Regions from separate parts of the Agrobacterium larrymoorei genome, predicted to be linked through region 1. Evidence: predicted binding sites of a transcription regulator. Region 1 holds the regulator's gene; each other region holds the start of a gene.
What was found. Region 1 encodes LexA, which represses DNA repair genes until DNA is damaged. Its sites were predicted from a motif close to TGTTCNNNNTGTGTTCNG; they were not measured.

Region 1 (7,393 bases):
AGCCTTCGCAACGTCGCGCTCGCCGCCATCATTATCATTGCGCTTTCGCCGCATGAGGTGATGGGGCCGAGCTTCCAGATGTCGTTTGCGGCGACACTTGCGCTCGTATCCGGCTTTGCTTTCTGGACGAGATGGCGCGGTAACCGGGAGCGACTGTTCATCTCGCGCCCGCCTTTGTGGCTGGTGGCGGCGTCCAAAACCGGGACGATTATTGGTGGTATCGTCATCACTTCGCTGATCGGCGGTATCTCGACAACGATCTATTCTGTCGAACATTTCCACCGCGTCACCAGCTATGGGCTGGCGGCAAATCTGGCGGCAACACCGGTCATGTCGATCATTGTCATGCCGTTCGCACTTATTGCCATGCTGCTGATGCCGTTCGGTCTCGATGCACCATTTCTGAAGGTGATGGGATATGGCATGGCGCTGGTGATCGATATTGCCAAAACCGTTGCCGCCTGGGGCGGCGATGCCACGATTGGGCGGCAGAGCCAGTGGTTTTTGGCCATCTCCACAGCGGGATTTCTGTTGTTGACTTTGCTGCGAAGCAGGCTCGCGCTCTTGGGAGTGCCGCTTATTCTTGTGGGCCTTGCGATGGTGTTTACCGAACAGCTACGCCCCAAGCCGGATTTGCTGATTTTCGAGGACGGCGCACTTGTGGCGCTGGTGACGGCGGATGCCGTTGCAACCACCAAGTCGCGCGCGACGGGCTTTGTCTACGAGCAGTGGGAGAGGGCGCTGCCTCTGCCGGAGCGGCATGTTCCACCAATCACGCGGGATAAGCCTGATGATAACGGGGAGCAGACCATGTCAACGCAGCGGTCCTATGCATTGACGGACAGGCAGCGCCAGGAGGCTCGTCGCCAGATGCTTTCAGCTTTTGAAAAGGACAATATCTTTACCTGCCAGAAGAATGCCTGGTGCGCAGCCAGGCATGGAAGCGGCGTGAAAATTGCCGTTCTGTCCAATAGCGCTCTCGCTGGCACGGCCTGTGATGTGGCGGACATTGTCGTCAGCTCGCGCTTCGTGCCTTTTTCGCAGTGTAAATCAGGCGCGATCTTGATTACCAACAACACGCTGCGCCGCACAGGTTCGCTCGAGCTTTGGCTCAACGCGAACGTTTCTCCAGTTGGACGTGCGAGGGCGGCGATGGATGGTGCTGGCAGACCTTGGTCTCTGCATCGCAGCTATGATTGGCGCGCCAAGAGTTTCGATAATTCTCTGCCGCCGCACATCGAAAATATGCTGGCGGCAGGCGGCTGATCAAGATCCGATGCGGAAGTCCTCGATGATTTCGCCGGTCGATGCGGCTTCCTGCTCATGTTCGGGGTCTCGCCATGGTTCCAGCAGCGCTGCTTTTTCCCACTCCCGCATTGCGGACAGGTTCAGAAGCCGGTTTTTGTATGCTTCGGAAGCGGGCGACAGGCTGGTTCCGTAAGTCCTGAAGCGGAAGGCAACCGGGCAAAAGAATGCGTCTACAGCGGTAAAACGCTCTCCCGCCAGAAACGGGCCGCCGAAGGTTTGCAGGCCCTGCTGCCACAAGGCGTCGATACGGGCGATATCACTGCTAAGGGACGGCGAGGGTGCGTGCGGGCGAATGCGCAAGCCGACGCTCATGGGATGCAGGTTGCGCAGAGATTGAAAGCCGGAATGCATCTCCGCGGTAACGGACCGCGACCACGCGCGCGCCGTCTTATCCTGCGCCCAAACGCCTTCGTGGCTTTCGGCAAGATATTCAGCAATGGCCAGCGTGTCCCAAACCGTAACGTCGCCATCGATCAGGCACGGAACTTTGCCGGTGGGCGAGAACCAAGTGAAGTCGTTCTTAGGGTCGGGATCGTTGAAGGGAGCCAGCTTTTCGTTGAATGGAATATTCAAGGTCTGCATCAGCGCCCAGGGCCGAAGCGACCATGACGAATAGTTCTTGTTGGCTATATAAAGATCGTACATCGCGGGACCCCTCTAGTATCGATTACAGATAGCATGTCTTGAGCTTCGTAACGCACCAGCGACAGGCAATACAGGCGTCTTTAGCGATGAGTGTCTTCAAACTATTTGATGATTGAGTTTTCTTGTCAGCAAGACCCATAGGCCTGGTCAGGCTAAATTAATTATCGAACCTCTTTGCCTGAAAATTGTTTGGTTTGGCTGTGTAACCGAACAAGGAGGACCACGCATGGAAACCAGAACCGGAGGCTGCTTCTGCGGCAAAGTAAAATTCTCCGTATCGGGCGAACCATATCGTGTTGGAATCTGCCATTGCATGGATTGCCGCAAACATCACGGCGCACTCTTTCACGCATCGGCGATTTTTCCGGAAGACGCGGTACGGATCGAAGGCGAAACTGGCAGCTATAACGGACGCTTCTTTTGCCAGAATTGCGGCTCTCCCGTTTTCGGCAAAAGCGATGATGAAATCGAACTCAATATTGGCTCTTTCGATTCCACCAATCAGTTCGAACCGACATATGAGTTATGGACAATCCGTCGCGAGGCGTGGTTGCCGGATTTTCCGATGATGAAGCAATATGACCGGAATCGTGAAGCAGAAAGCCGGGAAGAGCAGGGGCGCTGAAAGAAGGCGCGTCCCAGCGGGGCGCGATGCACTTAACTAACGATACGTCGCTCGGGCTGATTTTATCAATCATGCTCGGCGCTTCACCAAAACTTTCTGCACCCCTTCTCGACTCGCTAACAAGCAGATGAGCTTCGAGGACAATATTTGGCTGGTACCAAGCGCTCTGGAAGCGACCCTCTTACCATTCGTTCCATCAACACTGCGCCAATCTCAACGGCGAATTCTTTGGTGCCAAGTATGTCGCAGATCGCCCTCGAAAGCTAAAACGCACTCTCAGGAATCTCCGAACATCTGTAACCAATGTGTCCGGTCTTTCCAGCGCCGTGAAGAACGCACAACCACCACGCCCGGAAATATCTCACAGCGTCGCCGGAATATAGGGCTTACTGAAGAAGCAACTACGCACCTTCAGTTAGATGTTCCAAGCACAAGCCTGTCGCGCCTCAACTCAATGATAGCGCCGGATGAGACCAACCAGCTTGCCCTGAATCTTCACCCGGTCAGGTCCGAAAATTCTGGTTTCGTAAGCCGGGTTGGCCGCCTCGAGAGCGATCGACGCGCCTTTGCGGCGGAAGCGCTTGAGGGTTGCTTCTTCGTCATCCACGAGCGCAACGATAATATCACCGGGGCTTGCGGTGCTGCCATTGCGGATAATGACGGTGTCGCCGTCGAAAATCCCTGCCTCGATCATCGAGTCACCCTTGACCTCGAGGGCGTAATGCTCGCCGCTGCCTAGCATGTCCATCGGTACGGCAACGTCATGCGTATTGTTCTGAATTGCGGAAATCGGCACACCTGCGGCAATCCGGCCCATGACGGGAACTGTTACGGCACCGGAAAGCGCATCATTTGCGGGTTTGGGCGCAGGCGCTGGCTCTGGCGCTTTCGGCTTGCCGAGACTGCCTTCGATAACGCTTGGCGAAAAGCCGCGCTGGGGTTTCTGCGAAGGAGGCGTATAAGCCTCCGGCAGCTTGATGACTTCCAGCGCTCTGGCGCGATTGGGAAGCCGGCGGATGAAACCGCGTTCTTCCAAAGCAGTGATCAGCCGGTGGATGCCGGATTTTGAAGCCAGGTCGAGTGCATCCTTCATCTCATCGAAAGATGGAGGCACGCCGGATTCCTTCATTCGCTCATGAATGAAGAGAAGCAGTTCCTGCTGTTTGCGCGTGAGCATGAAGAAACACCCTTGGACTGTGTGGCGAAGATTCGCGAAACAAATACAGAACGAACACTATATGTTCCATATGTGTTCTGCAATCCCTTAAAATTTCGCTAAGTCTCAGGTTGTGAAATTTTCTTCGTGAAAAGCAACCAGGCGCATTGGCTGATGACACCGAAGGCCCTTGCTGATATGGCGTGCGCACAACGAACCGGCCTCGCCGGATGCTCTTAAAAACGGGCGCTACTCTGGAATTGTGAGGAAGACGATGACTGCGAAGAACAATCTTAAAGTGGTGGCCGGTGAAGGTGCGGGCGCCGTATCGTTTTGCAATACCGAGCGCTTTTCGCTGATTGCCGGGCCTTGCCAGATGGAGAGCCGGGATCATGCCTTCATGATTGCGGGAACGTTGAAAGAGCTTTGCGCGAAGCTCGGCGTCGGCCTTGTGTACAAGTCCTCGTTCGATAAGGCCAACAGGACATCCCTGTCCGGCAAGCGCGGCATCGGTCTCGATAACGCCATGGAGATTTTTGCCGATCTGAAAAAGGAATTCGGCTTTCCTGTTTTGACGGATATCCACACCGAAGAACAGTGCGCCGTCGTTGCGCAGACGGTCGATATTCTCCAGATTCCCGCGTTCCTCAGCCGCCAGACGGACCTTCTTGTTGCTGCCGCCAAGACTGGTCGCGTAATCAACGTCAAGAAGGGCCAGTTTCTTGCGCCCTGGGACATGAAGAATGTGCTGGCCAAGCTGAATGAAAGCGGCAACCCGAATGTGCTGTTATGCGAACGCGGCGCTTCCTTCGGCTATAACACACTGGTTTCCGACATGCGTTCGCTTCCGATCATGGCATCGCTCGGCGCACCTGTGGTGTTCGATGCAACGCATTCCGTTCAGCAGCCGGGTGGGCAGGGTGGTTCCACAGGCGGGCAGCGTGAGTTCGTTGAAACGCTTTCGCGCGCCGCTGTTGCAGTTGGCATCGCGGGGCTGTTCGTCGAGACGCATGAAGATCCCGACAATGCGCCTTCCGATGGCCCGAACATGGTTCACCTTAAGGACATGCCGAAGCTTCTGGAAAAACTTTTGGCCTTCGATGCGATTTCCAAGGCGGCCTGATTTCGTCCTAATCGATTTTTATAAGGTGGCGGACGCCTCGCATGGGGCGTCGTCATTGTAATTTCTTACGCTTCGTCTACAGCGAAAAGGCAATTACATCCGAGTCGTCGTTAAGTATCGTTCTACTGCGCATCTTCGCTGAAAACGGCTTCACAGCCTTGCCGATGCGCTCTAAGACAAGCGACTGAAACCATCTGTTCCAGTCCCAAGGGAGAGACCATGACAGCCATTACCGATATCATCGCACGCGAAATCCTCGACAGCCGCGGCAACCCCACCGTTGAAGTGGACGTGTACCTCGAAGACGGTTCCTTCGGCCGCGCCGCCGTTCCATCGGGCGCTTCCACCGGTGCCCACGAGGCAGTCGAGCTGCGCGATGGCGGCAAGCGCTATCTCGGTAAGGGCGTTGAAAAGGCCGTTGAAGCCGTCAACACGGAAATCTTCGATGCGCTCGGCGGTTTCGATGCCGAAAGCCAAATCCATATCGACCAGACGCTGATCGCGCTCGATGGTACGCCGAACAAGTCTCGCCTCGGCGCGAACGCCATTCTCGGCGTTTCGCTCGCTGTTGCCAAGGCTGCTGCCGAAACGACAGGCCTGCCGCTTTACCGCTACGTCGGCGGCCCGAACGCGCATCTGCTGCCCGTTCCGATGATGAACATCATCAATGGCGGCGCGCATGCCGATAACCCGATCGACTTCCAGGAATTCATGATCATGCCGGTTGGCGCGGAAAGCATCCGTGACGCCGTGCGTATCGGTGCGGAAATTTTCCACGTTCTGAAAAAGGAACTGGCAGCACAGGGCCACAACACCAATGTTGGTGACGAAGGCGGCTTCGCGCCTGGCCTGAAGAGCGCGCCGGACGCACTCGATTTCGTGATGCGGTCAATCGAAAAGGCTGGCTACAAGCCGGGTGAAGATATTGCACTCGCTCTCGACTGCGCATCCACCGAGTTCTTCAAGAACGGCAAGTACGAGATGGAAGGCGAAGGCCGCACGCTGGAGCCGGAAGCAATGGCCGATTACCTTGCTGAACTCGCGGGCAAGTACCCGATCATCTCCATCGAAGACGGCATGGCCGAAGACGATTGGGAAGGTTGGAAGTACCTGACGGACAAGATCGGCTCCAAGGTCCAACTCGTCGGCGACGATCTGTTCGTGACGAACTCCGCGCGCCTGCGCGATGGCATCAAGATGGGCGTTGCAAACTCCATCCTCGTCAAGGTCAACCAGATCGGCTCGCTGACCGAGACACTCGACGCTGTCGAAACCGCTCACAAGGCACGCTACACCGCCGTCATGTCTCACCGCTCCGGTGAAACGGAAGACTCCACTATTGCGGATCTCGCCGTTGCGACGAACTGCGGTCAGATCAAGACCGGTTCGCTGTCGCGTTCGGACCGTCTGGCGAAGTACAACCAGCTGATCCGTATCGAAGAAATGCTCGGCCCACAGGCTGCATACGCCGGTCGTTCGATCCTGCGCGGCTGATTTTCGTCAGTATGCAGATATGAAGTAAGGCCCGCGAAAGCGGGCCTTATGCTTTTGTAAGTCCAATTTTTCTGCCGAAGAGACGATTCGATTACGGATTCGTCTGGTTCTGCGCCGGGGCATTCGGAGATGCAGGCGCCGTTGTATCAGGCGCAGGCGTTGCTGGCGCCGGAGGTGGCGTGGACGGGGCAGGCGGCGGCGCGCTTGGCGCCGTAGACGTCGCTGGCGGCGTCGTGGATGTCGAGCCTGTCGTGCTGGACGTATTCGAACCGGTCATAAAATAAGCGAGCGCCAGAATGACGACGATCGCCGCAATCACGATAGTCACTGTACGATTGTTCATGGTGCTTCCTCCCAAATCACCCCATGCCGAACATCGGCAATGTCGATGACCACATAAGAATGTGGTATTGGCGTGATTTGTTTCAACTGGAAGATTGTTCGCCTCTAAAAACCACTATCGGACCTCAACTGCAGGGAGAAATCGCTTGCCAGATATCTGGTTGAGGAACGGGGTTGGGAGTATCGCTGGAATAGGAAAATTTTGGCGATATGAACTGCAAAAAATAACTGCGGCAGATCGCTAATGCTCTACCTTAGGAAAATCTCACAACTAATTGAAAAGGTGGTGAGAGCGCAGGGATTCGAACCCTGGACCTACTGATTAAAAGTCAGTTGCTCTACCGGCTGAGCTACGCTCTCCCGTGTGTCGGGCGAAGCGCCCTGCGGAAGTGGGCGGAACATATGTAGAGGGGGCTTTGCGGTCAACCCATAAAAAGAGGATAATTTCATCTTTCCGCGTTTTTTTGTCGCGACTGCAAAAAGGTGATTGGTCGTAAGGGGTTGGTGGCGTTACAAGGCTGCGTGTGACCCGCGCGGAGTGCCTCATTGTCCATCGCAGATATCTCTCTTCTCACTGCACTTTTTGCCGGAGCCCTGTCTTTTCTTTCGCCTTGCGTGCTGCCGCTCGTGCCGCCTTATCTTTGCTATATGGCCGGGATTTCGGTTGAGCAGTTCAAGGATGAGCGGTTTGAGGCAAAGC
Region 2 (7,393 bases), 660 kb from region 1:
CGACACCTATCTGCGCGACAAGGACCCGAAGGTTCGCCAGGTCACCGCTTCGATTGCGGCAAGCTGGCAGGTGGTGGATATTCTGCGCGCCGATGGCCATCGCGTCAGCGATGTGCGGCCCATGACACGCATCAATATTTCCGTCGTGGCGGGCGAAGGCGACAGGCAGGAAAGCGGCTCCTATGGCATTGGCGGGCGCGTCGGCTTCGGTGATTTCATCACGACCGAAAACTGGCAGCGCGGCGCAGATGAGGCGTTGCGGCAGGCGCTGGTGAACCTCACGGCCATCGATGCGCCAGCGGGCACGATGGATGTCGTGCTCGGCTCCGGCTGGCCCGGCGTCATGCTGCATGAAGCTGTTGGCCATGGCCTCGAGGGCGATTTCAACCGCAAGAAAACCTCGGCTTTTGCGGGTCTTTTGGGCGAAATGGTTGCCGCCCCCGGTGTAACCGTGGTGGATGACGGCACCATCGATAGCCGCCGAGGCTCGCTGACGGTGGACGATGAAGGCACGCCTTCCGGCTACAATGTGCTGATCGAAAACGGCAAGCTTGTCGGCTATATGCAGGACCGCCAGAACGCCCGCCTGATGGGCATGACGGCCACCGGCAACGGACGTCGGCAGGGATATTCCCACGTTCCGATGCCGCGCATGACGAACACCTATATGCTGGGCGGCGACAAGACGCCGGAAGAAATCATCGCCTCCGTGAAGAAGGGCATTTATGCCGTTTCCTTCGGCGGCGGACAGGTGGATATCACCTCCGGCAAATTCGTCTTCGGCTGCACGGAAGCCTACCTTATCGAAAACGGCAAGATCGGCGCGCCGGTCAAGGGTGCCATGCTCATCGGCAACGGTCCCGATGCCATGAAGCGCGTAACGATGATCGGCAACGACATGAAACTCGACACCGGCATCGGCAATTGCGGCAAGGCAGGCCAATGGGTCCCGGTCGGCGTCGGCCAACCGCATCTGCGGATGGACCAGATTACGGTGGGTGGGACGAAGGCATAATTCTTCCATCTATAATTGAATAAAAAATTCGCCGTTACAACTTTTGCCATTTTTTGTTTTCACGATATCCAGATTGGTTATCTGGTGTATGGAGAATATTTAATGGATTGGACGTTTGAATTAAACGGCTTGCCTATGAGTGCATTGACCCGTCAGAGCGTTTCTATACCGGCTTTTTCCGGGCTTAGGGCGCAAGCCAATAAACGGGAGCACGCCTGCTCAGTTGGAGAGGGGCCTATACCTCCCGGAGAGTACCACATTTTCGACAGACAGTCAGGCGGTCTACTAGGACCGTTACGTGACTTATTTAGCGGTCGATCCGAATGGTTCGCTCTGTACGCTGCTGACGGAAAAATCGATGACGAAACCTTGTGCAACCAGATCAAGCGTGGAAATTTCAGATTGCACCCCAAGGGATCGATGGGGATAAGCGAAGGCTGTATAACGGTAGAACACCGTTCAGACTTTCAGCGATTGAGAGCCTTGCTGCTTCAAGCACCTAAAATCAAAATCCCGGGGATAGCTCTTGAGTCCTATGGAAAGGTCATCGTAAAATGAAAAAGACCATAGGCGCTGCAATCTTCACAATATGGGTTCTAGTAGCCTCAGCGTTTATAACGCATTTGTGGCTGACCCGCCCAGACATGTTTCCGACTTTTCCACCCACGCTGGCCGAGAAGCTAGTTTCACTCTACGGTGCTGAAAATGCCGAACAGGTATCCGACCTTGAAATAATAATTGGCTTTGGCTTCAGTATACCCTTGATAGCTTTAATCACATTTATATCCCTACGGGCACTGCGCTACCTGAAACACAGTTGAATGAACACGAAGAGGGCTTAACTACCTAATGACCTTCATCCCCAATGCCCTCGTCCCCGAACTCGCCGTTAATGACTGGTATAAAAGCCGGATGTTCTACTGCAATCTGCTTGGCTTTCATGTGGTTTATGAGCGGCCCGAGGAAGGGTTTACCTATCTGGCGCTGGGCGATGCGCAATTGATGATCGATCAGATTGGCGCGGGGCGGACATTCGAGCAGGAGAATGCTCCGATCACGTTTCCTTTCGGGCGGGGCATGAACCTGCAGCTTCAGGTTCCGTCTCTCGAGCCTATTCTCGACAAGCTGGAGACAGCGGGCGTCAAGCTTTTCCTGCCGCTGGAAGAGAAATGGTATCGCAAGGGCGAGACCGAAGTGGGAAATCATCAGTTCGTGGTTGCCGATCCGGATGGGTACCTTATCCGGCCCTTCGAGAGCTTGGGCGAACGCCCCTTCCGGTTCGGCTGAGGTGTTTCACATGCTGCTTCCCCGTTTGCCGCGTGCGGTCATCTTCGACATGGATGGCCTGCTGATCGAGAGTGAAAAACTATATCGCGATTCTTTCCTTGCCGCTTCGGAAGAAGGTGGGCATGGGCTGCCGGTGGAGCTTTACCAGCGCGTTTGCGGAAGCCCATGGGACATGATCACGCGGACTATTACCGCCGAACATGGCGCGGATTTTCCGATGGATGCGTTTCGGGATGCGTGGCTGCGGCATCTGGCAATCCAGATGGCGGGCGGGGTGGCGCTGAAGGATGGCGTGAGCGAAATCCTCGATCTGCTCGATGATCTCGGATTACCGCGTGCGATAGCCACCTCATCCCGACACGAATCCGTCAACCGTCATCTTGGCCCTTTTAGTCTCATTCCCCGCTTCGACCATATCGTCGCGCGCGAAGACTATACGGAGCCAAAGCCCGCCCCGATGCCATATCTGACAGCTGCAAGGCTTCTGGGCATCGACCCAGCCGATTGCGTTGCTCTGGAGGATTCCTATCACGGCGTACAATCCGCATCCTCCGCTGGCATGATGACGGTGATGGTGCCCGATGTCGCGCCGCAGACGGAGTTGATGCAGACGAAGTGCGTTGCGATTTGCGTTAACCTCATGGAAGTCGCAACATTGCTACGGCGAACCGCCGACATGCGCGTCAGCGATTAGGGCTATCGAGCGGGTCGAACAGCCATTTGCGCTTGATGGAGCTCAGCAGATCGAGATCGTTCTGCTTTGCCAGAAGCAGAATATGTCCAAGAAGATCGGCAGCTTCGTCGGATAGATCCTGATGCATTTCCTCAGGTGTCTTACCCCTCGTGCGGCCCCTGCCGCTGAGGCGATTCCAGGCTTGCGTCACCTCGCCCACTTCTTCCTGAAGTTTCAGCATGAACCAGTCGGGATCACGGGTAATGCCATTGGCATTGGCGTATCTGGCCGACGCTTGCTCGAATTGCTGCATGAGATCAGCTAACATTATGTTCTCCTTACGTTCGTGCGAAAGAGAACATAATTCGAACGGCGAGTCGATAGGCTCCTTGCCGGGCGCGAATGTTTTTTTTCGCGCCCGAAAATCTTAGCCGATAGCCGGGCATCAAGGATACATCCGCACCTTGGCCCAAGGTGTCTCCGGGCTCTCGCGACGGAATTCCACCCGGTCATGCAGACGGAACTTGCGGTCATGCCAGAATTCGATGGTCAGCGGCCTGATGCGGAAGCCGGACCAGTGCGGCGGGCGGGGAATATCGCCAATCGCATATCTGGCGGTATATTCGGCAACGGCTTTTTCCAGCGCAAAGCGGCTTTCGAGCGGGCGCGACTGCTTTGACGCCCAGGCACCGATGCGGCTGCCGCGTGGACGCGAGGCGTAATATTCATCCGCCTCCTCATCGCTGACGACCTCCACCAGACCGCGGATGCGGACCTGCCTGCGCAGGCTTTTCCAGTGAAAGCACATGGCTGCCTTCTTCTGACCGAGGATTTCGATGCCCTTTCGGCTTTCGAAATTCGTGTAGAACACGAAGCCGCGCTCATCGGCGCCTTTCAGCAGCACCATGCGCACGCTTGGCATGCCATCCTCATCCACGGTAGCAAGCGCCACCGCATTCGGATCGTTCACCTCGGATGCAGTTGCATCCCGCAACCATTCGGCGAAAAGCGCGAAAGGCTCATTTTCTTCGGTGAAGTCACTAGATGTTAACCCCGTTTCCGACATATTGAATAAAATGCTCCCGAGCTGATTTGCGTACCAGAGATGGTTTCTGGGTAAGAGATGGTGAACGTCATAGCAAAGTCGAACAGTCGAACAAAGAGCTTCCTGTCATCGGTGGTGGATGTTTCCGCTGCTGTTGCGATGGCCGTGATGCTGACGGGCTGTGTGAGCCTGGATTTGTTCGGTGGAGAAAAAGTCGATCGGTCGCTCTCCACGGCATCTGTTCCCAACCAGCAGACCGCGCCTACCCTTTCCGACGACGCGACGATACGCAATGCGGTAACCTCCGCCGATCTGGTAAAGGTTGCCGATTCTCCTGTTCCGTGGGCCAATGCGGCAACGGGCAGCGCTGGCGTCGTTACCGCCATTCGCGAAGACAGAAGCACAGGCTTCGTCTGCCGCAACTTCGCCACCACGCGCCATTCCTTCGAAGGAATTGCCAGTTACACCGGCCAGGCATGCCTTTCTGAGACAGGCGACTGGCTGATGACCCGCTTCGATCAGAAATAAAGCGTTTACCCTGTCTTCGAGAACAGGGCCTTCACACGCCTGCGCAGGGCGTGCGTAAAGGTCTGATTAGCAACTTCTTGCCACAGTCGATCCAGTTTTTAAGAACTTGACCGTGCAACGCAATCGCAGGCTCGCACGTTCAGGGCGAGTGTTCTTCGGTTTCCAGGTCCCCGAAAGGAGAGACCGGAATTGCAGGCGTAACTGGTGGTGCGGATGCGTGATCCCTATTCTATTCTCGGCGTCAAGCGCGATGCCGGTTCGGACGAGATAAAAGCGGCCTGGCGTTCCAAGGCCAAAACGGTGCATCCAGACCAAAATCGCGACGATCCGGACGCGACGGAACGCTTTGCCGAAATTGGCCAGGCCTATGACCTGTTGAAGGATCCGCGCAAGCGCGGCCTTTACGATCAGGCGCGCCGTGCGGCGGAAGGCAAGAAGCGCGAACAGACAATCATGCAGCAGCGCGAAGCGGCCCGTGAGGCGGCTGAGCGCGCCAAGGCTGCCGAGAAGCTGATGGAAGAGCTGGCGCGCGCGCAGGAGCGCAATGCAAAAGCGAATGCCGCTCCCGGCGAAGCCGCTGCCTCAGCGCCAAACACCGATCAGACCGCCAAGCCGGAATCCGCGGAGGATATGCTGGAACGCATCTTCGGCGCTGAAGCCAAGGGCAAGATGCGCCCGGAAGCCGAGAAGAATTCGTCCGTGGCAGAGGGTGATCATGCGCATGCGCAGGATAAGAATGAAGCGGGCGGCTCGATTGCGCTCAGCCTCTTCAACGCACTGATCCGCCGCATTCGCGGCACGCAGACAGCGGTGGAAAAAGCACCTGACATGACGGCGGAAGCCATCGTAACCGTCAATGACATCATCGACCAGAAATCCGTCACCATCCGCATGCCGGACGAACGCGATGTGCGTTTCACGCTCGATGCCGGAACAACGGATGGACATATCGTGCGGCTGAAGGGCCAGGGCCTGAAGCTGCCGGATGTGGCGCGCGGCGACCTTGTGGTGACTGTTCTGGTTGCGCGTGACGATGCGTTCACGGTGAAAAACCACGATATCCACACAACTTTGCCTATCTCGCTGGCGGATGCCGTGCTGGGCTGCGAAACTACGGTGCAATCCCCTCGCGGAGAGCAGCGGGTGACGGTGCCTGCATGGTCCGGTTCCGACAAGGCAATCCACGTGGAAGCCAAGGGTTTGCAGAAGGAAGACGGTACTTTCGGCGATCTTGTCGTCGAACTTCGCATCGTCCTTCTGGAGACGCCGGACGCCAAGGTAACGGACCTCATGCGCCATATGCGCGAAGGTCTTTATCTGTGACAAGCCATTGAAAGCGGTGAACAACGCACCCTTTGTTACGCTCCCTTACATGAGATGATCTGAGGCCTTCTTGAACAGGCGTTCTGCCTATGCCATAGGCAGGTTCGATCTAAAGTATAGGGAGCATCCAATGGCTCAGACATCCGGCCTCATGGCTGGCAAGCGTGGCCTCATCATGGGCGTCGCAAACAACCGTTCCATCGCCTGGGGCATTGCCAAGGCATGCGCCGATGCAGGTGCCGAACTGGCGTTCACCTGGCAGGGCGATGCGCTGAAGAAGCGCGTGGAACCCCTTGCCCAGGAACTTGGCGCCTTCATGGCAGGCCATTGCGATGTGACCGATCTGGAAACCATCGATGCGGTGTTCTCCAATCTCGAAGCGCATTGGGGCAAGATCGACTTCGTCGTTCACGCCATTGCGTTTTCGGACAAGGACGAGCTGACGGGCCGTTACCTCGACACCAGCCGCGACAACTTCAACCGCACTATGGACATCTCCGTCTATTCGCTGGCAGCCGTTGCAAAGCGTGCGGACCCCATCATGAACGATGGCGGCTCCATTCTGACGCTGACCTATTACGGCGCGGAAAAGGTCATGCCGAATTACAACGTCATGGGCGTTGCCAAGGCTGCTCTCGAAGCAAGCGTGCGCTATCTGGCGGTAGATCTCGGCAATCGCGGCATCCGCGTCAACGCCGTTTCCGCCGGTCCGATAAAGACGCTGGCGGCCTCCGGCATTGGCGATTTCCGCTATATTCTCAAGTGGAACGAGTACAATGCGCCGCTGAAGCGCACGGTTTCCATCGAAGAAGTCGGCAAGTCTGCGCTCTACCTGCTGTCCGATCTTTCGACCGGCGTTACCGGTGAAGTTCACCATGTGGATTCCGGTTACCACACGATCGGCATGAAAGCGGTGGACGCACCCGACATCTCTGTCGTAAAGGATTAAGGCATAAGCGTCTGTTTTCGATTCTGTTGAACACGGAATTGCAAGGCGAGGCGCGATAAGCTTTTAGTGATGTGCGCCGCCACATTTTTGACGTGCGGCGCAATCAATCCTTTTGAACGAAAGAGTTTGAACAGGGGTTTTGCTTTGCTGGTCTATGTTATCCGCCACGGACAGACGGACTGGAACGCGATAAGAAGGCTGCAAGGCCAAAAGGATATTCCCCTCAATGACTTCGGTCGTTCCCAGGCAGTTGGGAACGGCAAGACCCTCTCCCATATCCTTGGCCCTGCTGCGACGGAGTTCGACTATGTCGCAAGCCCGCTAGGCCGCACGCGCGAGACGATGGAGCTCATGCGCGGCGCAATGGGTCTCGATCCCACCGCCTACCGTACGGACGCGCGCCTTGTCGAAGTTTCCTTCGGCGATTGGGAAGGCTACACCATTCCCGAGCTCAAGCTTGCATTCCCGGACAGGGTAAAGGCGCGCAAGGCCGCGAAGTGGGATTTCATTCCACCGGGGGAAGACGCCGAAAGCTACGAAATCCTCTCCTGGCGTATCGGCGCGTGGCTATCG
Region 3 (7,393 bases), on a different replicon from region 1:
GCCACGGCTCTTGCCCTTACGGCTCCGCTTCAGGCGCTGGCGCAGGACGCGCAGTATCGTCTAGGCACTGCCGACAAGCTGCGCATTCGCGTTGCCGAATGGCAGCCCGCCGATGGCACGATCCGCAACTGGGATGTGATCAACGGTGATTACTCGGTCGGCCCCTCCGGCACCTTGTCGTTGCCCTTCATCGGTCAGCTGGATGTTGCCGGAAAGACGGCGGGCGAAGTGGGAGAGCAGATCGGCGCGCAGCTTCAGAGCAAGTTTGCTCTTCGCAATCTGCCGTCCGCCTCCGTCGAGGTTGCGCAGTTCCGCCCTGTCTTCCTGACGGGCGATGTGCAGACGCCGGGTGAATATCCTTATGCGCCGAACATGACCGTGCTGAAGGCTGTGAGCCTTGCTGGCGGCCTGCGACGTTCGGATGCCGGTCAGCGTTTTGCCAAGGATTTCATCAATGCGCGTGGCGATGCTGCCGTTTATGATGACCAGCGCGGACGTCTGCTGGCCCGCCAGGCCCGCCTTCAGGCGGAAGTGGTCGGTGCTGAGGACATCAAGAAGACGCCCGAAATGGAAAAGGTCGTCAACATCGATGCACTGCTGGAAAGCGAAAGCGCCTTGATGAAGTCTCGCACAGAGCGTTACACGCTTCAGCTCAAAGCACTTAAGGACCTTCGGGACCTTCTGGAGTCGGAAGTCGAGTCCCTGAAGAAGAAATCCGAGACACAGCAGCGCCAGCTGGAAATTGCCAACGAGGACCGTGAAAAGGTCAATCGTCTGAACGAGCAGGGCCTTGCCTTGGCCCAGCGCCGTATCTCTGCTGAAGAGCGTGCGGCAGAGGTGGAATCCACGCTTCTGGATATCGACACCAACGCGCTGCGCGCCAAGCAGGATATCAACAAGGCACAGCAGGACGAGATCAACCTGCGCAATGATTGGGAAGCCCAGCGCTCCAAGGAATTGCAGGATACGCAGGCCGAATTGCAGAAGCTGAATCTTCAGCTTTCCACCAGCCGCGAGCTCATGTCCGAAGCACTGGCCCAGTCTGCAGAAGCGCTTCGCTTCGATCCATCCGGCAAATCCGCCTCGATTTCCTACGTTGTGGTGCGTGAAGACAATGGGCAGTCCAAGGAAGTGAAGGTGGATGAGAACACCGCGCTCTTGCCGGGCGACGTGGTGAAGGTTTCCTCAGAAGTGCTGATGCAGTGAGGCAATCATGCGGATTGCGAAATCGGCACTGATCGATCCTGAAAGAAACGGGCTTTACGGAACGGCGGCAGTTGCGCTGTCGTTCTTCGTCTTCGCTTATTCATCGAAGTTCGGTCAGGTCTCGGTCCTTGCCTATTACGCTGTCTGGTTTCCGCTGGTGCTGGTGGATTACCGCCGGGTGCTGGGCAACTATGTCCGCTATCTCTGGATTTTCGCTTTCGGCATACTCGCCGTGCTATCCAGCTTCTGGTCGGACGCCATGTCCGTTACCATGCGTGCGTCTATCCAGTACATGACGCATATCGTCTGCGCGCTGATTGCCATGCGCGTCATTTCCATAACCACGCTCACACGCGGCGCGCTGCTCGGCATCATCGTCGTTCTGCTCTATTCGCTGTTGTTCGGCACTTATCTTTTCGATGCGCTGGATGGCACGACGAGCTTCGTGGGCGCGTTCTCTTCCAAGAACCAGCTGGGCTTTTATGCCTCTCTCGGCGTGCTGTTTGCCGCCGCATCCGTTCTGGTCTTGCGCCAGCGCGGCATCTGGCTTCCCATTGCGGGCGTGACTGGCCTGATTTCGGCTTACAGCCTGCTTGCCTCCCAATCGGCAACATCCGTCATCACCACGGCTGCCGTCGTGGCCATGGTCGTCGGTTTCCTGCCGCTCTGGCTGCTGGCGCCGGGCAACAGAAAAATGCTGTTCTTTGCCCTCGTCGGTGTCGGAGCCATTTTTATCGTAGCCGCCCTGCAATTTGGTCTGCTGGACGCGATCCTTGGCGTGTTCGGCAAGGATACGACGCTGACTGGCCGTACCTATCTCTGGCAGAACGGCATCGAAGCCGCCAAGCGGGCGCCTATTTTCGGCGTCGGCTATCAGGGCTTCTGGGTGCCGGGCTTCTTCGATGCAGAACGCCTGTGGGACGATTTCTTCATTACGGGCCGCAGCGGTTTCCACTTTCACAACACCTATATCGAGGTGGTGGTGGAGAATGGCTTCGTGGGCCTCTTCCTGCTCGCCATGGTGCTTTACGGCACGCTGCTGGGACATCTGCGCTCAGTGCTGGCGCGCAATCAGGATCCGCAGGCCCTGATATTGTTTGCACTCTGCGCCCTGTTCGTGGTGCGCTCCTTCGTGGAAATCGATATCATCTTCGCGTACCAGATTGGCTCCTTCCTTCTTTTCTACGCCGCCGGAAAGCTGTCTCTTCCCGTTCGCAGGCCCGTCAGGGCAGGGGCTTTTTCGCCCGGCATTTCCTTGCGGCCACTGGCTGAACGTTAAGGCGCATCAATTTTCAGACTCTCCACAGGAGTCTGCCTTTGGCTTGTTGACTCTTTCCTAAAATTGGAACAAAAAGTGAACATAAGATTTTTAGCGTGGAATGCTCTTAAAAGTTTCGTGTCATGCAGAAACGCGCCGAACAGCTTGTCGTGGAGGAATTGCGGGAAAGACTGGAGAGGATCACTCAGGGTCCTGCCAGACAGCAGGAGACTCTGCCTTTCGGTCTTCCGGCCATCGATGACCATCTGCCTGGTGGGGGGCTGAAACTTGGCAGCTTGCATGAGGTAAGCGGTGGGGGAAACGGCGTCGTGGATGGCGCGGCCTCCGCGCTGTTCTGTGCCGGTATCGCGGCGCGGTTAAAGGGAAAGATACTCTGGTGCGTTACCCGGCCAGATCTTTTCATGCCAGCGCTGACGCAGGCCGGGCTTTCGCAAAACAGGCTGATCATCGTTGAATGCCGGGATGAAAAAGGCGTGCTGGATTGCTTCGAGGAAGGGCTTCGCTGCAATGGCTTTGGGGCCGTGGTGGGAGAAGTCTCGAAGCTGCCCATGAATATGTCGCGCCGTCTTCAATTGACAGCGGAGACATCGGGCGTCGCCGCACTTGCGCTTCGCCGCTGGCGTCATCCCTCTGGTGCTGTGGATTTCGGCCAGCCGACTGCCGCCGTTACTCGCTGGCGCATTTCCGTGCGGCCTTCGTCTCCCTTGCCGGTGCGAGGGGTGGGGCGGTCTCGCTGGAACATGGAGCTTTTGCGCGCCCGTGGCGCTGAACCATTTGAACTGGAAGTGGAAGCCTGTGATGCAAAGGGTCGTCTCGCTTTACCTGCCGACATGGCAGACGGATCGATATCGCAGGACACTTGGCGTCCAGGCGCCGTCGGTTGATCGCCCCGTCATCATGATCGCCCGGCAGGGCAGCCGCCGCGTCATCGCGGCACTGGATGTTGCTGCGCTGAAAGCGGGTCTGCGCCTTGGCATGCCTGCCAGCAAGGCGCAGGCGCTTATACCGAACCTCATCGTTGAAGACCTGAAGCCTGCGGAGGATGCAAAGGCCCTGCGCGAACTGGCCTTCTGGTTTCTGCGCATCTACGCCCCCATCGTCGCGCCGGACCCGGATGATGGGTTGGTGCTGGACACGACCGGGGCCGACCATCTGCACGGAAACGAAACGATGATGCTGAAGGGCATGGTCAACCGTCTGCATGGCCTTGGCTTCACTGCCCGTGCCGCCATTGCCGAAAGCTGGGGGGCTGCCCATGCGCTGGCTCGCTTCGGGCGCGGTGCGGTGACGGTGCTGCCGCGGGGAAGTGTCGCCCCCGCTCTTGCTCCTTTGCCGCTTGCCGCTTTGCGGCTGGATGCGCGTCTGGTCGGCGATTTGAAGGTGCTGGGTTTCAAGAGCATTGGGGAACTGGCATCTGCGCCGCGCGCACCTTTGACGCTTCGCTTCGGACCTGAGATCGGCCGCAGGCTGGATCAGGCCCATGGCTCCTTGTCCGAGCCGATAGAGCCTATCCGCGTTGCTGAACTTGTTGAGGTAAAGAGGTTTTTCCCAGAACCCATCGGGGCTGCGGAAACCATTGCGAAATACACGAGGATGCTGGTGGAAAAGCTTTGCCTGGATTTGGAAAAACGTGGTCTTGGCGCGCGCCGCGTCGATCTCGTTCTTCATCGCGTCGATAGCGGTTTGCAGGCCATCCGGGCGGGCACGTCCAAGCCTGCGCGCGACATCAAGCAACTGACGCGGCTTCTCACCGACCGGATCGACACGATCGATCCCGGCTTCGGTATCGAGAAGATGACGCTGACGGCCACCCATGCCGAAACGCTTGTGGCAGGGCAGGCCCGAACCACGCTTCTGGAGGAGGCGAAAGCCGATATCGGCGAGGCTGTCGATGTGATCATCAACCGCGGCCACAAGGTTTATCGTTATGCCGCCGTTCAAAGCGATGTGCCGGAACGTTCGGTGCAGAAAATTCCGGCTGAGGCTGTGCCGGATGATCTTGAATGGCCGGATCACTGGCCGCGTCCGGTGCGGCTTCTCTTCAAGCCGGAGCCGATCCAGACCGTAGCACTCCTTCCAGACCACCCACCCAGAAGCTTCATTTGGCGCGGCATCCGCCACACCGTCAAAAGAGCCGATGGGCCCGAGCGGGTTTTCGGAGAGTGGTGGAAACGCGACCGCGAATTGGCCGCCGTGCGCGATTATTTCCGCGTGGAAAACGAAAATGGCGAACGCTTCTGGATATTCCGCTCCGGTGATGGCGAACACACCGAAACCGGATCGCTCAACTGGTTCATGCACGGATTGTTCGGATGAGCGAAACCGTCCGCTACGCCGAACTTCAGGTTACATCGCATTTCTCCTTTCTGCGTGGGGCAAGCTCTTGCGAGGAACTGTTTGCGCAGGCCAAGGCGCTGGGCATCGAAGCGCTTGGGATTGTGGATCGAAATTGCTTGACGGGAATACCCCGTGCCTTTCAGGCCGCCGAAAAGCATCAGATGCGTCTTGTCGTTGGCTGCCGTCTTGACTTGCAGGACGATATTTCCGTGCTGGTCTACCCCACAGACAGAGCCGCTTATGGCCGCCTATGCAAGTTGCTGACCTTTGGCAAAAAGGATTTGAAGAAGGGGAAATGCGATCTCAAGTGGAGCGATCTGGTTGCATACGGAGAAGGGCTTCTGGTTGTTCTGTTGCCTGATATGCTCGATGACGGACTGTCCATCCGGTTGGGGCGATTGAAGGCGGATTTCGGAGACCGTGCTTATGTGGCAATGAGTCTTCGCCGTCGTCCCAATGATCACTTGCGTCTGCATGAGTTGTCGCAAATGGCGCAACGTTTAGGCGTTCCGACTGTCGTTACCAATGACGTCCTGTTTCATGAGCCTGACCGACGCATGTTGCAAGATGTCGTCACCTGCATCCGCCACAATTGCACCATCGATGATGCCGGGTTCAAGCGGGAGCGCCACGCGGACCGGTATCTTAAGCCACCACAGGAAATGCATCGGCTGTTTTCCGCCTATCCTGAAGCGTTAAGACGAACGCTGGAGATTATGAAACGGTGCAAATTTTCTCTGAAGGAACTAAAATATCAGTATCCTGACGAGCGCCAAGTGCCGGGCCTGAGTGCGCAGGAGGCTTTGGAGAAATACGTCTGGGATGAGGTGCCGGTGCGATATCCCAATGGCCTGCCAGAGAAGGTAAAGAATATCCTTCAACATGAGTTGGCGATTATCGCCAAGAAGGAATACGCGCCATATTTTTTGACCGTCAACAGGATCGTGCGTAAGGCTCGGGAAATGGAAATTCTCTGTCAGGGCAGGGGATCGGCAGCGAATTCCGCCGTCTGTTATGTCCTGGGCATTACCGCCATCGACCCCAATGAAAGCGACCTGCTTTTCGAGCGCTTCGTTTCTGAAGATCGCGACGAGCCGCCTGATATAGACGTGGATTTCGAACATCAGCGCCGCGAAGAAATCATCCAATGGATTTACAAAAATTATGGATATGACAAGGCGGCGCTTTGCTCTGTCATTAGCTGTTATCGTGGCAAGGGCGCCATTCGCGATGTTGGAAAGGTTTTGGGGCTACCGGAAGACCTGACCAAGCTCATGGCCTCGCAAATTTGGTGGTGGACCGAAGGCGTTGGCGAAAAACAGGCAACTGAGCTCAATATCAATCTAAACGATCGCAGAGTGCGCTTGGCTTTCGATCTGGCAAAGCAACTCATCGGCACGCCCCGCCATCACAGCCAGCATCCGGGTGGTTTCGTGCTGACGCATGACCGGCTGGATGAGCTTGTTCCTATTCTGCCAGCCGCCATGGATGAAAGACGGATTATCGAATGGGACAAGGATGACATCGAGACAGTCCAGTTTATGAAAATGGATTGCTTAGCGCTTGGCATGCTGTCCTGCATGCGGCGGGCATTCGATTTGATCGAGGAGCACAAGGGTAAAAGGCTAGACCTGGCCGCGATACCACAGAAGGATTCTCCGACCTACGACATGATCTGCAAGGCCGATACGATTGGCACATTCCAGATCGAAAGCCGGGCGCAGATGTCCATGCTGCCGCGGTTGAGGCCTCGTGAATTATATGACCTCGTCATTCAGGTGGCTATTGTCCGACCCGGTCCTATTCAGGGAAACATGGTGCATCCCTACCTCAAACGGCGTGCGGAAAAAGCGCAAGGCAAGACAATCGAATACGAGCATCCGGCGCTCGAAAAAGTCCTGTATAAGACGCTTGGCGTCCCGCTTTTTCAGGAGCATGCGATGCGCCTGGCCATCGATTGCGCAGGGTTCACACCGAATGAGGCAGATCAGCTAAGACGCGCAATGGCGACATTTAAAAATGTCGGAACGATTGCTGGATTTGAGAAGCAGTTGGTCAGTGGTCTCATTGAAAATGGGTTTCCAGAGGAGTTTGCAAAGCGACTTTTTGAGCAAATTAAAGGCTTCGGCAGCTATGGCTTCCCCGAAAGCCATGCCGCCTCTTTCGCACTGATCGCTTACGCCTCCGCTTGGGTCAAATGCCACCACCCCGATGTGTTTTGTGCGGCGCTGCTCAATTCCCAGCCTATGGGTTTTTATGCGCCTGCGCAGATCGTGCGCGATGCGCGGGATCATGGTGTCGAAGTGCGGCCTGTCTGTGTCAATTCAAGCCGTTGGGATTGCACGCTGGAGGACGTGGTGAGGGAGCGTGGGGCGGTTCGGCTTGGCATGTGTCTCGTCAAAGGCCTGTCGAACGAGAAGGCTGGCGATATCATAGCCTGCCGGGAGGAAAGCCCTTTCGTTTCTATCGATGACCTGTGGCAGCGGGCGGGGGTTCCTGTGGCGGCGCTGGTTTGTCTGGCGGAGGCGGATGCTTTTCTGCCGTCGCTGGGGCTTTCGCGACGACAGGCGC
Region 4 (7,393 bases), 130 kb from region 1:
TCATGTCCGACTGGGCCTTGGACACGCCGTTCTTCATCGCACCGTCAACGAAACGTTCACGCTGCTGGTCCATCTCCTCCTTGATCTTCTTACCCATGGCGCGGCGCAGAAGATCGGCTTCACCAAGCGAATAACCGGACAGGACCTGGGCGATCTGCATCACCTGTTCCTGATAAACGATAACGCCCTGCGTCTCCTTCAGCAGGTAGTCGATCGTCGGATGAATGGATTCGATTTCTTCGTCGCCATGCTTGCGGGCATTATAGACCGGGATGTTCTCCATCGGGCCCGGACGATAAAGCGCAACAAGCGCGATGATGTCCTCGATACAGTCCGGGCGCATGCCGATCAGCGCCTTGCGCATGCCCGCACTTTCCACCTGGAACACGCCGATGGTTTCACCGCGCGAGAGCATCTCGTAGGTCTTCGGATCGTCCAGCGGGATGGAGGCGAGATCGACATGGATGTTGCGCTTGGCAACGAAATCGACGGCGACCTTAAGCACCGTCAGCGTCTTCAGACCGAGAAAGTCGAACTTTACGAGACCGGCGCTTTCCACCCATTTCATGTTGAACTGCGTAACCGGCATGTCCGAACGCGGATCGCGATACATCGGCACGAGCTTCGATAGCGGTCGGTCGCCGATGACGATACCGGCGGCGTGCGTGGAGGCGTGACGGTAGAGCCCCTCGATCTTCTGGGCGATATCCAGAAGCCGGGCAACGACCGGCTCCTTGTCTATCTCTTCCTGAAAACGCGGCTCTTCTTCGATGGCTTTCGAAAGCGGCGTCGGGTTGGCCGGATTATTCGGGACGAGCTTACAGATGCGGTCCACCTGCCCGTAGGGCATTTCCAGCACGCGACCCACGTCACGAAGAGCCGCACGCGCCTGCAGCGAACCGAAGGTGATGATCTGCGCCACCTGCTCGCGCCCGTATTTCCGCTGCACGTAGCGAATGACCTCTTCGCGGCGGTCCTGACAGAAATCGATATCGAAATCCGGCATCGAAACGCGTTCCGGGTTGAGGAAGCGTTCGAAGAGAAGCGAGAAGCGCAGCGGATCGACGTCGGTAATCGTCAGGGCATAGGCAACCAGCGAGCCTGCACCGGAACCACGACCGGGGCCGACCGGAATATCGTGCTGCTTGGCCCATTTGATGAAGTCGGCAACGATGAGGAAGTAGCCCGGAAACTTCATGCGCTCGATAACGCTGAGTTCGAAATCCAGCCGCTCGCGATATTCCTGTTCCGTATAGCCCGGTGCCATGCCGAGTGCGGCAAGGCGTTGATCGAGACCTTCCACGGCCTGTCGCCGAAGCTCCAGCGACTCGGCGCGTTCCGCTTCCTCCGGATCATCGCTGGCGCCGGTGAAGCGCGGCAGGATCGGCCCGCGCTTCTTCAGCACATAGGAGCAGCGCTGCGCAATCTCGATCGTATTTTCGATGGCCTCGGGAATATCCTTGAACAGCGATATCATCTCATCGCGGCTTTTCAGATAGTGGTCGGGCGTCAAGCGGAACCGGCTGTCATCGGACACGATGGCATTATGCGCCACGGCCATCAGGGCGTCATGTGCCTCATAATCCGCCTTCGAGGGAAAGAAGGCTTCGTTGGTGGCGACAAGCGGAATGTCGTGCTCGTAGGCAAGCGCAATCATCCGGCGCTCATGCGCGCGGTCATAATTGCCCTGCCGCTGTAGCTCTATGTAAAGCCTGTCGCCGAAAAGGTTCCTGAGGGCGAGCAGCCGTGCGGTTGCCTGCGCCGCATGGCCTTCCCTGATGGCCATATCGACAGGGCCACCGGATGCGCCGGTGAGTGCGATCAGTCCTTCATTGCTAGCCTCTTCAAGCCAGGATTTGGAAATATTGACCGAATGGCCGCTGCCTTCTCCGTCGAGATAAGCACGGCTTATAAGATCGACCAGCCGCTCATACCCGGCAGCATCCGCAGCCAGAAGCACGATGGCAGGCAACTTGGACAGGTTGTTATGCCCCCGCTTATCGTCGGTGGCATCCTGCATGTCGATGGAGACCTGGCAGCCGATGATGGGCTGCAAGCCTTCATCCCGCGCCTTTTCGGAAAATTCCAGCGCGACGAAAAGATTATTCGTATCGGTAATCGCTATGGCGGGCTGTGCATCGCTGACAGCCTTGGCCATGATCTTCTTCAAGGGCAGCGCGCCCTCGAGCAGGGAATAAGCGGAGTGAACCCGCAGATGGACGAAGCCGGGCGATTTCATGATGGTGCCCGAAACGTCCTGTCCCGCCAAAGTGTCACTCATTTCCCGCATTCCCGTCATTCTGAATCGGGCTGATTTTGGGGCTTTCCGGCGGCAAAGTCCACCGCCAAAGGAGGCTATGCACGTCTATCAATCCTTGCGGCGGCGACGTGATTTCCGCCAGAATAGTCACATGGAGGTGAGGATCACCGAGAAGCTGGCAACAAAGACAGCTATGGAAGCGAAGGCGGCAATGTCACGGAAGATGTCGGTCATTTGTCTCTCCTTACTCGTTATGTTCTAAATTTGTTCTCATTTTGTTTCCGTGTCAACAGCTTTTTTAGTCTGTTCTTTTGAAGCGCCACCTGACCTGCACCCGCGCATCTGCGACATGTTTCTGCAAGTGTTTGACTCAAAACGAAAAACCCGCATGAAAGCTCATGCGGGTTTCAGAAGACTTTTTTGATTGTAGAGTTAGAGGAACAGCCTCATCAGAACAGGAAGCCATGCATGCCAGATAAGCACGGTCACGCTGCTGGATCTCTCTATCCAAGGAGCCTCCCGACTGCCCAAGGGCCGTCGCAGGCGCCTAGAATTCGACGATCTTGCCTTCGCTTAGCGTAACCCGGCGATCCATGCGGGCGGCAAGATCGTGGTTGTGCGTGGCGATCAGCGCTGCAAGGCCGGATTGGCGCACGAGGGCTTCCAGTGCGTCGAACACATAGGATGCGGTTTCGGGATCGAGGTTGCCCGTCGGTTCATCGGCCAGAAGCAGGAAGGGCGCGTTGGCCACCGCTCTGGCAATCGCCACGCGCTGCTGCTCACCGCCGGAAAGCTCTGCCGGGCGATGTTCGCCGCGATGGCCGATGCGCATATAATCGAGAAGCGCCTTGGCGCGTTGCTGCGCTTCCTTGTGTGGAAGGCCCGCAATAAGCTGCGGCATCATGATGTTTTCCAGTGCGGAAAACTCGGGCAGCAGATGGTGGAACTGGTAGACGAAACCGATATCGCTGCGGCGAATGGCCGTGCGCTCTTCATCCGACAGCGTTCCGCAAGGCTTGCCGTTGATGAAGACTTCGCCCGCATCCGGATGCTCCAGCAAACCGGCCAGATGCAGCAGGGTCGATTTGCCCGTGCCGGAAGGTGCAACGAGCGCGACGATTTCGCCGCTTCTAAGCTCGAAATTCGCCTGTTTCAGAATGGAAAGGCTGGTCTCGCCCTGCCCATAGGTCCGTTCCACGCCGGAAAGCTGTAAAGCCATTTTCTTTGCCATGGTGTGAAGCAGTCCTTATTCGTATCGCAGGGCCTGGACAGGATCGAGCTTCGAAGCACGCCAGGCTGGGAAGATCGTTGCCAGAAAGGACAGGGTCAGTGCCATGATGACGACGGTGATCGTTTCGCTAACGTCCATTTCCGCAGGAAGCTGGCTGAGGAAATAAAGCTGCGGATCGAACAGAACCGTTCCGGTTATCCACGAGAAGAACTGACGGATGGACTCCACGTTCAGACAGACGAGCACGCCGAGCGCAACACCGGCAAAGGTGCCAACGATGCCGATGGCGGCACCCGTCATGAAGAAGATACGCATGACTGCGCCGGAACTCGCACCCATGGTGCGCAGAATGGCGATATCGCTACCCTTGTCCTTCACCAGCATTATGAGGCCGGAAATGATATTGAGCGCGGCCACGAGCACGATCAGCGTCAGGATCATGAACATGACGTTTCGCTCCACCTGAAGGGCGGAGAAGAAGGTCTGGTTACGCTGTCGCCAGTCGGTGATATAGACTTGACGCCCTGCCGCGGCCTCCACCAGAGGCCTTATTCCGTCGACATTATCAGGGTGGCTGACGAAGAGTTCGATGGACTGAACGATGCCTTCCGAATTGAAATAAAGCTGCGCTTCCGAAAGCGGCATATAGATCATCGACGCATCATATTCCGACATGCCGATCTCGAAGATACCGGAAATCGTGTAGGATTTGACGCGCGGATTGACGCCCATCGGCGTCACGTCACCCTCCGGTGATATCAGCGTGATCTGGTCCCCCGCGCTCACGCCCAGCTGTGCTGCAAGCCGTGAGCCGACGAGCACGCCCTGCCCCGACATGAAGCCGACGAGATCGCCGGTCTTCACATTGCCCGAGACTTCCTTGATCTTTTCGATGTCCTCCGGGCGAACGCCGCGCACCAGCGCACCGCTGCCAGCACCACCGCGACCGGATGCCAGCGTCTGGCCCTCCACCAGCGGCAGGGCCATGTTGACGCCCGGCACGCCTGCGAACTTCTTGGCAAGGTCGTCGTAATTGTTGAAGGGCTCATCGATCGGCTGGACGATCATGTGACCGTTGATGCCGAGAATGCGCGAGATCAGCTCCGTGCGGAAACCATTCATCACCGCCATGACGATGATGAGCGTTGCCACGCCCAGCATGATGCCGACGAAAGAGAAACCGGCAATGACGGAGATGAACGCTTCCTTGCGGCGCGAGCGCAGGTAGCGCCAGGCCACCATGCGCTCGAAAGCCGAAAACGGCCGTGCCGCCCCATCCTTGACGGATGCAACCGCACCGTTGTCAGCCTCGGCCTTTGCGCCGGCTTTTACCATGTCTTCTCCTTGTCGGCTTTTCAGCCGAGAACCCTGTTCATTGCAGCTTCGACGGTCACGCTCTCGCGGGCGCCGGTCTTGCGATCCTTGACCTCGACCTCACCGCCGGCAATGCCGCGCGGGCCGACGATGATCTGCAACGGAACGCCGATGAGATCGGCTGTTGCGAACTTCTGGCCAGCACGGTCATCCGTGTCGTCGTACAGAACATCCTTGCCCGCGTTGGAGAGCGAGTAATAGAGCTTCTCGCAGGCCGCGTCGCAGGCCGCATCACCCGCCTTCATGTTGATGATGACGACATCGAAAGGAGCGACCGAAGCAGGCCAGATGATTCCGTTCTCATCATGCGATGCTTCAATGATGGCGGGAACAAGGCGTGTCGGCCCGATACCATAGGATCCCATGTGGACAAGGTGTTCCTTGCCATCCGGCCCCTGAACCTTCGCACCCATCGGCTCGGAATATTTCGTACCGAAATAGAAGATGTGGCCAACTTCGATACCGCGTGCGGAAACGCGCTCGCCTTCGGGAATCGCATCGAAAGCAGCTTCGTCATGCATTTCGGATGTCGCGGCGTAATCGGCCGTCCACTCGTCGAAAACACCCTGAAGACCGGCAACATCATCGAAATTGGTGTCGTCGGACGGAATATCCTTTTCAAGGAAGCTCTTGTGGCAGAAGACTTCGGACTCACCCGTATCCGCCAGAATGATGAATTCATGGCTGTGATTGCCACCGATCGGGCCCGTATCGGCGCGCATTGGAATAGCGCGCAGACCAAGGCGCGAGAAGGTGCGCAGGTAAGCGGTAAACATCTTGTTATAGGAGTGGATCGCGCCTTCCTTCGTAAGGTCGAAGGAATAGGCATCCTTCATCAGGAATTCGCGCGAACGCATCGTGCCGAAGCGCGGGCGAACCTCGTCACGGAACTTCAGCTGGATGTGATAAAGGTTCAGCGGCAGGCCCTTATAGGACTTCACATAGGACCGGAAGATGTCGGTGATCATCTCCTCATTGGTCGGGCCATACAGCATGTTACGGTCCTGACGGTCCTTGATGCGCAGCATTTCCTTGCCGTAGTCATCGTAACGACCGCTTTCCTGCCAGAGTTCGGCAGACTGCAAAGTCGGCATCAGAAGCTCGATTGCGCCGGAGCGATCCTGCTCTTCGCGAATGATCTTGTTGACTTTGTCCATCACGCGCTTGCCCAGCGGCAGCCAAGAATAGATGCCCTGGCTCTGCTGGCGGATCATGCCTGCGCGCAGCATGAGGCGGTGAGACACGATTTCCGCTTCCTTGGGATTTTCCTTCAGGATGGGCAAAAAGTAACGGCTGAGACGCATGACTATTTCCATGACTTAAGACGACTCGCCGATCTCATGGGAATCGCCAGAATTAAGGGATATTGGCGCCGTACATAGCTGTTTCTGCAACGGAAGGAAACCCGCCCGTAAACCCTACTAAACTGTCGATAAACAGCATTTTGAGGAGAGGACATTCGCCGCTGAACGGTTTCAGGAGAAATAATTTTGCGAGCAACCTGCGACAAATTGCGTCAGGGGGAATTTTTTCCCGACTGTAACAAAAATGCAAAAAACGTGGTGACAAGGTGGAATCTTTGGGCTAGCTTCAGCTTACAAAAGAGGCAGGAAGTTTAAATTCTTGTCGTTTTCGCGGTCAGTCTTGGGAGGATTAGATCTTAGGCGCGCTAGTTCGCTGCCCCGGCAACGGTTACAGATCACGCGAAACTAAGAAACAAGGCTGAAAAGCCTTGTTTTTTTTTGCTTTTTCGCGACGCAGACGCCATCGTCCCGCAAATTTGGTCAAATCTGTGATCGTCAACGGAGCCGCTTTTGCCAAATCCAGTGCGAAAGCGCGCTTCCGACCTACTTTCAACACTTAGGCCTGTTTGGACGCTTTCAATGACACCTGTATGACAGACTCAGTCGTAGACGGGAATGATGCGTGGCAGATCATCCAGGCTGAAGCCAAAATACCACGTTGCGGCATACCATGTGGCGCAGAGCAATATGGAAATCACCGTCGTCATCAGCACGATCATCGCCCCCCGGAAGCGGGTTGGCGCGCTGGCCACCGTTCCTAGAGCCACATCGCCATCATCCAGCTGCGTGCGCAGGCCGATTGGCAGCACGATGAACAGAACCGTCCACCAAACGATGAAAAATACGGCGGCGACCGAAAGCCATTGCATCTAAAACCTCCCATTCCCATGCCTGCTCTTAGAGCGTTTCCAAAAACGCTTAGCATTTTCGCTCGACACATTCTAACCCGTTTATACGATGGCGAGCCGCGAAAGCCGCGTCCGATCAAATCTCTTCCAGCTCAATCAATGTGCCGAAAAAGTCCTTGGGGTGGAGGAAAAGAACAGGTTTTCCGTGCGCGCCGATCTTCGGCTCGCCATCCCCCAGCACCCGCGCGCCGCCAGCCTTCAGCCGCTCCCGCGCGGCGATGATGTCTTCCACCTCATAGCAGATGTGGTGCATGCCGCCTGACGGGTTCTTTTCGAGGAAGGACGCAACCGGTGACGCTTCGCCCATCGGCTCCAG

Region 2: the regulator LexA is predicted to act here: its motif matches at 3,330-3,347, upstream of CFBP5473_RS11870 (nucleoside triphosphate pyrophosphohydrolase family protein).
Region 3: the regulator LexA is predicted to act here: its motif matches at 2,550-2,567, upstream of CFBP5473_RS15835 (ImuA family protein).
Region 4: the regulator LexA is predicted to act here: its motif matches at 2,515-2,532, upstream of dnaE (DNA polymerase III subunit alpha).

The regions. Positions count from the first base shown of each region.
Region 1 is NZ_CP039691.1:1,778,333-1,785,725, reverse strand. It holds gene CFBP5473_RS08510 (ComEC/Rec2 family competence protein) at 1-1,266, shown strand, start outside; gene CFBP5473_RS08505 (glutathione S-transferase family protein) at 1,267-1,953, opposite strand; gene CFBP5473_RS08500 (GFA family protein) at 2,180-2,578, shown strand; gene lexA (transcriptional repressor LexA) at 3,030-3,755, opposite strand; gene kdsA (3-deoxy-8-phosphooctulonate synthase) at 4,009-4,857, shown strand; gene eno (phosphopyruvate hydratase) at 5,077-6,351, shown strand; gene CFBP5473_RS08480 (dynamin) at 6,443-6,694, opposite strand; tRNA gene CFBP5473_RS08475 (tRNA-Lys) at 6,978-7,053, opposite strand; gene CFBP5473_RS08470 (cytochrome c biogenesis CcdA family protein) at 7,240-7,393, shown strand, end outside.
Region 2 is NZ_CP039691.1:2,433,678-2,441,070, forward strand. It holds gene tldD (metalloprotease TldD) at 1-1,015, shown strand, start outside; gene CFBP5473_RS11850 (DUF2778 domain-containing protein) at 1,031-1,573, shown strand; gene CFBP5473_RS11855 (hypothetical protein) at 1,570-1,836, shown strand; gene CFBP5473_RS11860 (bleomycin resistance protein) at 1,865-2,302, shown strand; gene CFBP5473_RS11865 (HAD family hydrolase) at 2,316-2,996, shown strand; gene CFBP5473_RS11870 (nucleoside triphosphate pyrophosphohydrolase family protein) at 2,986-3,303, opposite strand; gene pdxH (pyridoxamine 5'-phosphate oxidase) at 3,421-4,041, opposite strand; gene CFBP5473_RS11880 (RT0821/Lpp0805 family surface protein) at 4,099-4,548, shown strand; gene CFBP5473_RS11885 (DnaJ C-terminal domain-containing protein) at 4,762-5,871, shown strand; gene fabI (enoyl-ACP reductase FabI) at 6,002-6,820, shown strand; gene CFBP5473_RS11895 (histidine phosphatase family protein) at 6,965-7,393, shown strand, end outside.
Region 3 is NZ_CP039692.1:330,859-338,251, reverse strand. It holds gene CFBP5473_RS15845 (polysaccharide biosynthesis/export family protein) at 1-1,206, shown strand, start outside; gene CFBP5473_RS15840 (O-antigen ligase family protein) at 1,214-2,485, shown strand; gene CFBP5473_RS15835 (ImuA family protein) at 2,608-3,369, shown strand; gene CFBP5473_RS15830 (DUF6504 family protein) at 3,284-4,801, shown strand; gene CFBP5473_RS15825 (error-prone DNA polymerase) at 4,798-7,393, shown strand, end outside.
Region 4 is NZ_CP039691.1:1,908,144-1,915,536, forward strand. It holds gene dnaE (DNA polymerase III subunit alpha) at 1-2,281, opposite strand, end outside; gene CFBP5473_RS09130 (ABC transporter ATP-binding protein) at 2,808-3,491, opposite strand; gene CFBP5473_RS09135 (lipoprotein-releasing ABC transporter permease subunit) at 3,507-4,826, opposite strand; gene proS (proline--tRNA ligase) at 4,847-6,169, opposite strand; gene CFBP5473_RS09145 (DUF1467 family protein) at 6,769-7,038, opposite strand; gene mce (methylmalonyl-CoA epimerase) at 7,154-7,393, opposite strand, start outside.